DNA from 4 places in the Pantoea sp. At-9b genome. Region 2 is predicted to be linked to each of the others. Evidence: predicted binding sites of a transcription regulator. Region 2 holds the regulator's gene; each other region holds the start of a gene.

Region 1 (3,162 bases), 670 kb from region 2:
TACGCCCAGCGCGGCACCAATCAGCAACGCCATCAGTACTCGTGGTAAACGCCACTCCAGCACGATCAGTTTGACATTGCTGGCACCCTGTCCCAGCAGCACCTGCCAGATTTGTTCCCCACTGAGCGGTAAGGTTCCCCGCGTCATTGCCAGGAATGCGATCAACCCACAACCCAGCAGTAGCCAGCAGGTATGAAACATGACGCGTCGGGTCATACCGCACCCCGCGCGAGTTTGCGGCGCACCAACACAATCAACATCGGTGCACCCAGCATGGCGGTCACAATGGAGACGCGCAGTTCACCGGGCACCAGCAGGCGGCCAATAATATCCGCTGTCAGCAGCAGGATCGGCGTCACCAGTGCGGTCGCAGGCAGCAGCCAGCGATGGTCATTCCCCACCAGCCAGCGCGCCAGATGCGGTGTCATCAACCCGACAAACGCAATCGGTCCGACCGCAGCGGTTGCGGCACCACATAGCAAGGCAATCGCCAGCAGCCCCAGCAACTGAGTGCGTGCCACGCGCGTACCCAGCGCCGTTGCCATATCGCCGCCCATACTCAGGCTGTTTAACGCCTGCGACAGACATAAAGCCACCACGCTGCCCAGTGCGACGGCTGGCCATAGGGTGCGTAGACTGGTGAAGCTGCGGATATCCAGCGAGCCGCTATGCCAGAAACGCAGGTGGTCATAAATGTCAGGATTGAGCAGCGAGATACCCGACGTCAGCCCCTCCAGTACCGCGCTTAACGCCACGCCCGCCAAGGTTAAACGCACCGGATTGACGCGTCCTCCGCCAATCGCACCGGTCATCGACACCAGTAATGAGGCCAGCAGCGCACCGCTAAACGCAAAAGCGAGCCATTCGGCTGGGGTATGCGCGTTAAACCACGCCATGCCCAGTACCACGGCGAAACTGGCTCCGGCATTGACCCCGAGGATACCGGGGTCAGCCAGCGGGTTACGCGTCAGGCTTTGCATTAGCGCCCCGGCCAGCCCCAGTGCCACTCCCGCCAGTAAACCGGCCAGGGTTCGCGGCAAACGCGCCTCGCGCACGATAACGCAATCGGCACTACCACAGGTGGTGGTAACAGCATGATAAACATCGGAAAGAGAAATGGATTGCGCACCCAGCATTAGACTGAGGGCAATAAGAAGCACCAGCAGCATCCCTGATCCTGCAAGTGCACGAGTCTGGTACATAGCGTTATGAACCTTCAACTTATACCTTTCATCCTTCAAACTGTAGGTGCGTTGGCTGCGCTCGCTCACCCCGGTCACTTACTTCAGTAAGCTCCCGAGGATTCACTCTTTTGCCGCCTTCCTACAGCTCGAATGATTTGGGTATATCAACGTAATCGCGTGCGTAGGATAAATGTGATAATGATATTTGTTATCGTTATTACTCGTATTTGTCTATGTTATCATGACTCGCCTCGCGAAAGATGAGGAAAATTGGTGCAAAAAGGCGAAGAAATGAACAAACCCTCCCACTTTATCGATCTCTCTCTGCTTAAATCCCACCCGGCGTTTCGCGCGGTATTTATCGCCCGTTTTATCTCGATTGTCGCACTCGGCATGCTGGCTGTTGCGGTGCCGGTACAAATTCAACAGATGACAGCATCGTCCCTGTTGGTCGGACTCGGCGTCACGGTGGCCGCCTGCGGCATGTTTATCGGTTTGCTCACCGGCGGGGTGTTGGCCGATCGTTATGAACGGAAAAAATTGATTTTACTGGCGCGTTCCACCTGTGGGCTGGGTTTTGTCGGGCTGGCAATAAATGCCGCACTGCCTGAGCCTTCGCTGGCTGCGGTTTATCTGTTGGGGTTGTGGGATGGCTTTTTCGGTGCGATTGGCGTCACCGCGTTGCTGGCCGCAACACCGGCGCTGGTGGGACGCGAAAACCTGATGCAGGCTGGCGCGATCACCATGCTGTCGGTGCGCTTCGGCTCTATTCTGTCACCGGCCATTGCTGGCATGGTGATTGCCAGCGGCGGCGTGGTGTGGAACTTCGCCCTCGCAGCGCTGGGAACCTTGCTGACCGTACTGACCTTGCTCAAACTGCCGCTGCTGCCTCCCCCGCCCCAACCACGTGAACATCCCGTAAAGTCGCTGGTAACCGGTGTGCAATTTCTGTTTACCACCCCGCTGGTCGGCATGGCGGCGTTAATCGGCGCGCTGGTCACGCTGGCCAGCGCGATTCGCGTGTTGTATCCGGCACTGGCACCACATTGGGAGGTCAGTGCCGATCGGCTGGGATTGATGTTCTCGGCGGTGCCGCTGGGGGCCGCGATCGGCGCCTTGACCAGTGGTCGCTTAGCGCACGCCGCACGTCCTGGTTTATTGATTCTCAGTAGCGCCATCGCGTCTTTTCTGGCACTCGGGCTGTTTGGCCTGATGCCGAATTTTGCCCTCGCGCTGCTCTGCCTGGTGGCTTTCGGTTACTTCAGCTCAATCACCAGCCTGGTGCAGTACACCCTGATTCAGGCATTAACTCCCGATGCACTGCTGGGACGTATTAACAGCCTATGGACGGCACAAAACGTTACCGGAGATGCGCTGGGCGCAGCGCTGATTGGCGGGATAGGCACTTGGTTGTTACCCCAGCAGGCCGCCGCGGTGTTTGGCTTCGCTGCTACCCTGCTGGGCATGCTGATGTGGTTAGTGATGGGACGTTTACGTCACTATCAACCGCCAGCCGCTACGCTGGCGGAACAGACATCATGACTTCACAAACAGTGTTTCCAGGCGAGCCAGCAGGTTGCTGGCGCTGAAGTAGTCGAGGCGGAAGCTATCAACACCCAGTGCATAAACCTGCTGCTGCGTGACGGCGGCGTTTTGTGCGAGGAACGGATTGCTCAGCACCGACTGGCGGGTTTTGTCATCGGCGGCAAATAACAGGAAGCTGTGTCCGGTCAGGCCGCTGGCGACATTTTCACCCGCGAGCTGAATGATGTCCTTACGCTGTCCCATGCTGTGGCTTTGCTGAATATTGGCCGGTGGCAGCGCCAGGGTGAAGCCCAACTGCTGCAACAATTTGCCCTGGGCCGATTCGGCGGTCCAGAGATTCACCGCACGTCCATCGCCATTCCACACCATGGCGGAAACCGGCTGCGGCGGTAATTTGATGGCTTTTTTCAGCGCCGCCTGACGATCGGCAAAG
Region 2 (3,162 bases):
GTGAGAAGGTGGTAGAAGGCTGGGATGACCCGCGTATGTTGACCGTGTCCGGTCTGCGTCGTCGTGGTTACAGCGCCGCGTCAATTCGCGAGTTCTGCCTGCGTATCGGTGTCACCAAACAGGACAACATCGTTGAGATGGCCTCGCTGGAGTCATGTATCCGTGACGATCTCAATGAGAATGCGCCGCGCGCGATGGCGGTGCTGGATCCGTTGAAAGTGGTGATTGAAAACCTGCCTGCGGGTCATGAAGAGATCATCACCATGCCGAACCATCCGAACAAACCGGAGATGGGGACGCGTGAAGTGCCGTTCAGCCGTGAGGTGTGGATCGATCGCGCGGATTTCCGTGAAGAAGCCAACAAGCAATACAAACGTCTGGTGCTGGGCAAAGAAGTCCGTCTGCGTAATGCTTACGTGATCCGTGCTGAGCGCGTGGCGAAAGATGATGAAGGCAATATCACCTGCATCTACTGTACCTGCGACGTTGATACCCTGAGCAAAGATCCGGCTGATGGCCGTAAAGTGAAAGGCGTGATCCACTGGGTTTCGGCGATCCATGCGCTGCCTGCGGAATTCCGTCTGTACGATCGCCTGTTCAGTGTACCGAACCCGGGTGCGGCGGAGGATTTCCTCACCACCATCAACCCGAATTCGCTGGACATCAAACAAGGTTTTGTTGAGCCAGGCTTGCGCGATGCCGCAGCGCTGGCGCCTTACCAGTTTGAGCGTGAAGGTTATTTTTGCGCGGATAGCGTGTATTCGCAGCCCTCTAAGCTGGTATTTAACCGTACTGTCGGCTTGCGTGATACCTGGGCGAAAATCGGCGATTAATCCTTTTTGTCGTTTTCCCCATATCCTGATAAAAGGGCGAGAGATCGCCCTTTTTTATTGGCCGTAATTCAGGGTTAGCCATCTTTTATGCTGCGAGTTGTGAAACGTGCTTGTTACCGGGATTTGCAACTAATCTGACTTTAACAGAATTAATCCATTTGCGAGTGTTAAAAACTTTTTTTCAGGTAGGCTATGCGCTCTCAGACGTTGCTCCGCGGGTTATAAAGGAAAAAAAATGACAAGTCTCGCTCAGGAAGCCAAACACAGCGTGGTGGTATTACATCAACTTATCGAACGTATTTTTAATCAGTCAGATAGCACCGATGACAGCATTGAATTGTTTCTGTCACACTTCCACCCGGATTTCAAAATGGTGACGCCGCAGGGCAAGCAGTTGGACGTCAATGCGCTGGAAGTGTTGTTCCGCCAGTTGCGTGGTCAGCGTGAGGGGATGCGTATTGCCACCAGCGAACATGCCATCATTTCGCAGCAAAGCAAGGAAGTGACGATTCAGTATCGTGAATTGCAAATGATGAACGGCACCAACCAGAGCCGCATCTCGCTGGCGGTATTGGATTGCAGTACCTCAATTCCGCGCTGGCGTTATTTACAAGAAACGCTGGTGCTGTGATTCAGCCATAAAAAAACCGGTGCTCAGGCACCGGTTTTTTCATACTGCATAGCACATTTTATTGCTTGTCGTGGAGCGTCTCGTCTTCGCGGCAGTCTCCCAACGCACAGTGGCCGTATAAATACAGGCTGTGGTTGGTCAGTTTGATACCATGACGTGTGGCGATTTCACGCTGACGGGTTTCAATGGATTCATCACTGAATTCAATCACTTTGCCACAATCCAGGCAGATCAGATGGTCATGATGATGCTGCTGCGTCAGTTCAAAGACGGATTTACCACCCTCGAAGTTATGGCGGGTGACGATTCCCGCGTCATCAAACTGGTTAAGAACGCGATAAACCGTTGCCAGACCAATCTCTTCGCCCATGTCGATCAGGCGTTTGTACAAATCTTCCGCGCTGACGTGATGGCATTCGGGTTCCTGAAGCACTTCCAGAATTTTCAGTCTGGGGAGCGTGACTTTCAGGCCAGCCTTCTTCAATGCGGAGTTGTTGTCAGTCATGCGGATATTGTCCTGTTACTTAGCTAGTCACTTGCGGCGCAGGGCCTTGAATGTCGATCACGCGCATTCTCATTTGCGTCTCATTATAGAACTCAAGCAGTGAAATGAAAACCAAGGGAATATCCTGAAAATCACCAGTGGCTGTAAGGAAAAGTGTCTCTAACGCCGGCGGGGATCATGCAGGTCTTTGTTTCCATTTCACTCAGCCTCATTCTGATGCCAGAGGAATAAGCGGATGACCGTTATGGGTATTCTACAGAATTGCGGGAAAAAGTTAAAAAACAGTAGCTATTATTTTTATAGGAAATTCCTTTAACTCAATGTGAGCCAGCGCCCACATTGAGGAGGGCAGGGGATCAGGCTTCGATGATCTCTTTCAATTGCAGCTCATCGAAAATCTGTTTCACCCACTTATCAACACGTTCGTTGGTCAGTTCAGGCTGACGATCTTCGTCGATAGCCAGACCCAGGAAGTGTTTGTCATCTGCCAGGCCTTTAGACGCTTCGAAATGGTAACCTTCAGTCGGCCAGTGGCCAACAATCACCGCACCGTTAGGCTCGATGATATCGCGGATGGTGCCCATCGCATCACAGAAGTATTCAGCATAGTCTTCCTGGTCACCACAGCCAAACAATGCAACCAGTTTTCCATTGAAATCAATCTCTTCCAGCGTCGGGAAGAAATCATCCCAGTCACATTGCGCTTCGCCGTAGTACCAGGTCGGAATGCCCAGCAGCAGGATATCGAATGCTTCGAGATCTTCTTTGGTGCTCTTGGCAATGTCATGCACTTCGGCCACATCTTTACCCAGTTGTTTCTGGATCATTTTTGCAATGTTTTCAGTATTGCCGGTATCGCTGCCGAAGAAAATGCCTACGATTGCCATGAGTTAAGTAACCTCTTAAATCCTGATTAGGAGTTGAATGCACAGTTAAGCGAATGATAGCAGACCGGGCAAAGTGGCGGAACTTGTAAAGCCGTGACTTTTGTTCCTGCGTGCGGTCTGCGCGAGTTACGACAGTTTGAGTTGCGCCAGCAGCATTTGTTCAATCAATTCGCTACGGCTGATGTTTTGCTGCTCTGCCAGTGTATTGAGCGCGTCAACCGCCTCACTACTCATTTTCAGCTCCACGCGACGCAGACCACGCACTTTGTCACGTTTTAGCTGGTTACGCTTGTTAATGCGCAACTG
Region 3 (3,162 bases), 850 kb from region 2:
TCATCCAGCATCGACATGGTATCAGCCAATGACACGCCGCTGTTGAAGGTACGGCTGGTGACGCGCGGGTCATCCATATGGCCGCCGGTGTAGGCCACATCGGTTGGCTCATCAACATAGCTTGGATCGTAGATATTGGTGCTGATGCTGGCGGAAGACATCGCATACGAGCTACGAATGCGACTCCAGGTGCTGGAGTAACCGAGGTTGATGCTGTGGTTCACAAAGCCGGTATCAAACTTGCCGCGAATCCCTGCCTGGCTTGACAGACCGTCGGAGAAGTACGGCACGCGCATCTGACCCATAGTCGCGTCGCCGTTGCTGTCATTAACGGTTGGTGAGGAGTAAGAGCCGTATTCATGGGTGTGGTTGCCACCAAAGCCACCGTACAGCGTCCAGTTATCGCTGAGATCATATTCGCTCTTCAGCATGGCAAACTGACTGCTGGTGTCGGTAAAGGCCCATTTCTGGCCGTAGTTGGTGGTGGCCGACGGCGCTTTGGGAATGCTGGTCATGCCGCTGGTGTACACCACCGAACGCGCACCGTGCACCGTCTGCTTCTCCGCACCGGCATCCAGTGAAGCACGGAAGCGATCGCCATGATAATCCAGACCGATGGTGCCCAGCGTCAGGCGGCGTTTCTGGTAATCCACCGCCGTTTCCCCTTCACGATGCACCGCATTGACGCGAATCCCCCACTGATCGTTGTCACCGAAGCGACGGGCAATATCCACCGCTCCGCCTACCTGCGATTTGGAGGTGTAGTCGAGGGAGACGCGGGTCAGCGGCTCGCTCCCGGCACGTTTGGGTTCGAGGTTGATGGTGCCACCCACGCCGGTACCGCCCGGTGGGACACCGTTGAGAAACGCACTGGCACCCTTCAGGATATCCACGCGGTCAGCCAGTTCGACAGGCATAAACTGACGCGGTAATACGCCATACAGGCCACCGAACGAGATATCTTCGCTGGCTAACTCAAAACCGCGAATCTTATAGATCTCCTGGGTGTTGCCGTAACCGTAACCGGTCGCAACCGAGGCATCGTTACGCACCACATCGCTCACGGATCGTGCCTGCTGATCCTGAATCGCTTTACTGGTATAGCCAACGATGCTGAACGGTACGTTCATCGCACTTTGCTCGCCCAGGATCCCGAGACGTCCGCCGTTGGCCACCTGTCCGTCGAGATAAGCGGGCACCAGTGCATCACCACCCGGATTGAAGCGGCTCACCGGAGTAGCAGTGACGGTCAGGGTGTTTTCCTCGGTGTTTTTTTGCGCGGTGACCTTTTTTGCCGGAATCACCTGCGCCGTGGTGTCAGCCGCCTGAGCGCTGTGTAGCGCAAGGTTGCAACAGACACTGATCATCACCGCCAGGCTGCTGGGCGCAGGGAACTTTTTGCCGCGCAAAAGAACAGGTTTATTATTCATGAATAAAGTAATCACTGGTGTCAAAAAAGAGGAATGATAATGAGAGTGATTAGCTTTATTTTCCGTCGCGATTGCGTAATTTCTGCGTAATTTTTTCGCGAGCAGGTATGACCGAATGGTTCAGCATGCCCCGTAGCGGCGCGATTTATCGCGCACAGAATTGTGCGATAAATCGCGCCGCTACGGGAGGGGTTTTAATTCAACACGTTACTGCCCATAGTAGGCATTCGCACCGTGCTTCCTGAGAAAGTGTTTATCCAGCAAATCCTGCTGCATATGTTTAATCCCCGGCGTCAGCTGGCGCGAAAAAATCCCCATATAAGCAATCTCTTCCAGTACCACGGCATTATGCACCGCGTTGTCGGCGTCTTTGCCCCAGGCAAAGGGGCCATGGGCATTGACCAATACTGCCGGAATCGCTGTCGGGCTGATGCCGCGCGAGCGGAAGGTTTCAATAATCACCTGTCCGGTGTGGTATTCATATTCATCGACGATCTCCTGCTCGGTCATCAGCCGGGTACAGGGGATGGTGCCGTAGAAATAATCGGCATGGGTCGTTCCCCAGGCAGGCAGGTCTTGCCCTGCCTGTGACCAAATGGTGGCATGGCGCGAATGGGTATGCACAATGCCGCCGATATCGGCAAATGCGCGATACAGCGCCAGATGGGTAGCGGTATCCGAGGATGGCTTTTTACTGCCTTCAACGATGCGACCGCTTTCCAGCTCCACCACCACGATATCCTCCACCGTCATGCCGTCGTACTCTACGCCGGAAGGTTTGATCGCCACCAGGCCGTTGGCACGATCGATGGCGCTGACGTTGCCCCAGGTAAAGGTGACCAGTTGATGGCGCGGTAACGCCAGGTTGGCTTCCAGCACCTGTTGTTTCAAGGTTAATAAGCTCACAGTAATCCCCCTTCCTGCATTTTTTGTTCAATCCAGCGCCGTGCCTGCACGATCTCCGCGACCGGCTCTTCGGCTTTTTCAGTCCACATCTCAATCAGAAACGCCCCGCGATAATTCAGCTGCTTGAGCGTGCGGAATACGCTGACGAAATCGACGCAGCCCGTACCAAACGGCACATCGCGGAATTGCCCCGGCGAGCTGGCGGTAACCGGTTGGGTGTCTTTCAGATGGATGGCGGCGATGCGATCAATCCCCAGCGCCAGCTCGGCGGCGACGTCATTGCCCCAGGCGCTAAGGTTGCCGACATCGGGATAGACGGAGAACCACGGCGACGCCTGCTGCTGCTCCCACACCTTCCATTTGCTGATGGCATTGATAAATTCGGTGTCCATGATTTCCACGGCCAGCATCACCTGCGCAGCGGCAGCACGATCCACCGCGCGCGATAGCCCCTCGGCAAAACGCGCTACCGTACCTTCGTCGTGGGGTTCGTAGTAGACGTCATAGCCCGCCAGTTGAATGGTGCGGATACCCACGTCCTTCGCCAGTTGAATCGCCCGATCCATCAGATCATCGGCGCGCTGACGCGTCTCAGCGTCGTGGCTGCCGAACGGAAAGCGCCGATGGCCGGACAGGCACATTGACGGAATGCTGACGCCGGTTTCAATCATCGCGTTGACCAGCGACAGACGTTGTTCTTTGCTCCAGTCCAGTCTGGCGAGCCGTTGGTCGGTTTCATCGACTGACATCTCGACAAAATCGAAACCACAGGCTTTCGCCAGCGCCAGTCGCTCCGGCCAGGTGAGGTGGGCGGGCAACGCTTTTT
Region 4 (3,162 bases), 660 kb from region 2:
GGGTTTGTTGTTCAGTGTGGGGTCGATTCATCAGAGATTCAGACATTGTCGCTCCGGTTTGTGTCCTGCGTCACTGGGCGGATATCCCCCCAGTTCTGTTCCAGCCAGCTGAGGCAATCCGGCTGCGGCTGGGGGCCATACACGGTATGCCAGCCAGTGGGGAGGGCGCTAAACGCGGGCCATAAACTGTATTGTTGCTGCGGGTTGCACAGCACCAGACAATCCTGCTGCGGATCGTCGAAGGGATTGCGATGTTCCATGTCGGCTCCTGAGTCCGGGCGAGATGAATTTATATCGGGGTGCGCCACAGCGCCTGTAAGCCATCGAGCAGGCCACCGCGCCAGCACAGCGCGTCGTGGCCACCTTCTACCGGCTGGTAGTGCACCTGATAGCCAGCGGCGTGTAACTGCTGTTGCAGTTGCTGATTCGCCTGCAAAATCAGGCCTTCACGTTTACCCGCTTCCAGCCAGAAACGCAGCGGCTGGCGCGGTGCCAGACCCTGCTCCAGTTGCTGCAACAGCCAGCCGTGCGGATTACCCCGTTCCGGCCACCAGAAGGAGCCGGACAGGCTGATGGCGTTGCCAAATTGCTGCGGCCAGTGCAACGCCGCGAACACCGAAGCCAGACCGCCAAAACTTTGTCCGGCGACCACGGTGCGGTCGGCCTGTTGTTGGTGCGGTGCCCACTGCGCCACTTGGGGAAGCAATTCTTCCTGTAAGGCTTGCCAGAACAGGGCATTGCACGGCAGCTCGCGGCTGCGATGCTCACGATCGATGATGTCGATAAACAGATAGACGGCGGCAGGCAATGCGCCTTCATCGGTGAGTTGTTGGAGCGGGCCGGCAATCGGCATGCTGTTGGCCCAGAACTGGCCGTCGAGCAAAATGGCCAGGGGCCGTGACTCAGGCTGGGTCTCGCCCGTGCAGTAGATCCACACCCGACGGCTATTGTCGAGCAAGCGGCTATCCCAGCGATATTCTTGCAATGTGATGGCAGGGGCGCGGCCTTCATCAATTGCGCGCCACAGCTGTTGATTGGGAGCCAGAGGCAGATGCAGCGGGGAAACCCCCATGCCGCGTCCGCCGGACCAGCCACGCAACGCATTGAGCGGGTCAGCCTGGGCGGTCGGGAATTTATCACGCCACCAGTTGCGCAGCGCATACATGTCGACGTCGCCGGAAAAATCAGTCGCCTGCTCATCCGGCATCAGGCAGTAGCTGCCACGCCAGTTGGCTGGCAGGGTGGTTTGCCAGTACCAGACATCGGTATTAGCAACACGCATCAGGGATTGCGGGGCGCGGCGCTGGTGGTGATCGGTCACACCGGTGATGTTGATCCAGACCCGCTGGATGCGCGACTGCGCCTCGTTGCCCTGCGGATCGCGCCAGAGGAAAGTGACCTGACACTCGCCATCCACTTCGCCTTCCACCCGCGGGATACCTTTAGTTTGTTGCTCCTGCCACCAGGCTTCACTGCCGGTCAGATCATTTAGCCAGGTCATAGGTGCTGCCAGTCGCCATTTACTCAAGGATTCTTTCACAAAGGTTATAAATAATACTATTGATAATTATTTGCATTTGCAATAGGGTGTTTCCGCTCATAAATGAGCACGCTCGTTCCGCCTGTCACCTTTCTGTTTAAAGAAAGGATGCGCAACGGATGGCACTGCCAGGTTTGGAACGGGGTTTCGATAGGGACTGTGACCTTCTCACCGGCGCGCCAGTTACCTTTGCTGGCAATCCAGGAACGAAAAAATGACAAAATATTCGCGTTTATCATTAGCCATTCTGATTGAACTGGGGCTCCTTTCCAGCAGTGCATGGGCAGCAGAGACCTCCAGTACGACGACTACCAGCACAGACGCCAACTCCCTTGATGGCGGCACCATGATGGTGACCGCTCAGCAGCAGACACTCCAGGCTCCCGGTGTTTCCACTATCACCGCTGATGAAATCAAAAAACATCCGCCAGCCCGTGACGTCTCTGAAATCATTCGTACCATGCCGGGTGTTAACCTGACCGGTAACTCCACCAGCGGCCAGCGTGGCAACAACCGCCAGATCGATATTCGTGGCATGGGCCCGGAAAATACCCTGATTATGGTGGATGGTATCCCGATTACCAGCCGTAACTCGGTACGTCTCGGTTGGCGTGGTGAGCGTGACACCCGCGGTGATACCAACTGGGTGCCGCCGGAGTTGATCGACCATATCGATGTGATCCGTGGTCCGGCAGCGGTGCGCTACGGTAACGGCGCGGCGGGTGGTGTGGTGAACATCATCACCAAAAAATACACCGATCAGCAGTGGCACGGTTCCTGGAACACCTATTTCAACGTCCCGCAGCACAAAGATGAAGGCGCAACCAAACGCACCAACTTCAGTCTGCAAGGACCGCTGGGCGATGATTTCAACTTCCGTTTGTATGGCGGTTTAGCCAAGACCCAGGCGGATGCTTACGACATCAACGAAGGCCATGCGGCTGATCGTACCGGGACTTATGCGGGCAGCTATCCGGCCGGTCGCGAAGGCTCCGTCAATAAAGATATCAATGCCTTATTAAGCTGGGCGTTTGCGCCAATGCAGACCCTGGAACTTCAGGCGGGTTATAGCCGTCAGGGCAACCTGTATGCCGGTGATACCCAGAACACCAACACCAGCACGCTGGTGAAAAGCCTGTACGGTGACGAAACTAACCGCCTGTATCGTCAGAACGTTTCGCTGAAGTGGACCGGTGCATGGGACAACGGCGTCAGCACCAATACTTGGGGACGCTACGAGAAAACCCGTAATACCCGTATTAATGAAGGTTTGGCTGGCGGCACCGAAGGCATCTTCTCCAACAGTGGTTTTAACACCATTCAGTTGGATGACATCATGCTGCACAGCGAAATCAGCATTCCGTTTGAATGGTTGATCAACCAGACGGCCACGCTGGGTACCGAATGGAACCAGCAGCGCATGAAAGATCCGTCTTCAACCACCCAGGCGGCCAGCTACGGTAGCGTGCCGGGCATCTCCAATACCGGTCGTTCACCCTATTCACAGGCGGAAATCTTCTCGCTGTTTGCCGAAGACAACATGGAAGTGACGGACAGCACTATGCTGACGCCAAGTCTGCGTTTCGACCATCACTCGATTGTGGGTAACAACTGGAGTCCCT

Evidence for each region. The regulator Fur, encoded in region 2, represses iron uptake genes when iron is present. The targets are predictions, from matches to a motif close to ATAATAATGAGAACNACTATCAA.
Region 1: entS (enterobactin transporter EntS) is a predicted target of Fur. The motif match lies at 1,383-1,405, and genes of this name have one in related genera.
Region 3: PAT9B_RS09565 (TonB-dependent siderophore receptor) is a predicted target of Fur. The motif match lies at 1,464-1,486, and genes of this name have one in related genera.
Region 4: fes (enterochelin esterase) is a predicted target of Fur. The motif match lies at 1,555-1,577, and genes of this name have one in related genera.

Annotation. Positions count from the first base shown of each region.
Region 1 is NC_014837.1:566,363-569,524, reverse strand. It holds gene fepG (iron-enterobactin ABC transporter permease) at 1-216, opposite strand, end outside; gene fepD (Fe(3+)-siderophore ABC transporter permease) at 213-1,202, opposite strand; gene entS (enterobactin transporter EntS) at 1,476-2,726, shown strand; gene fepB (Fe2+-enterobactin ABC transporter substrate-binding protein) at 2,721-3,162, opposite strand, start outside.
Region 2 is NC_014837.1:1,232,171-1,235,332, forward strand. It holds gene glnS (glutamine--tRNA ligase) at 1-833, shown strand, start outside; gene PAT9B_RS05550 (hypothetical protein) at 1,069-1,464, shown strand; gene fur (ferric iron uptake transcriptional regulator) at 1,523-1,969, opposite strand; gene fldA (flavodoxin FldA) at 2,326-2,856, opposite strand; gene ybfE (LexA regulated protein) at 2,983-3,162, opposite strand, start outside.
Region 3 is NC_014837.1:2,085,541-2,088,702, reverse strand. It holds gene PAT9B_RS09565 (TonB-dependent siderophore receptor) at 1-1,430, opposite strand, end outside; gene araD (L-ribulose-5-phosphate 4-epimerase) at 1,638-2,336, opposite strand; gene PAT9B_RS09555 (L-ribulose-5-phosphate 3-epimerase) at 2,333-3,162, opposite strand, start outside.
Region 4 is NC_014837.1:574,991-578,152, forward strand. It holds gene PAT9B_RS02515 (enterobactin synthase subunit F) at 1-46, opposite strand, end outside; gene PAT9B_RS02520 (MbtH family protein) at 39-260, opposite strand; gene fes (enterochelin esterase) at 290-1,501, opposite strand; gene PAT9B_RS02530 (TonB-dependent siderophore receptor) at 1,755-3,162, shown strand, end outside.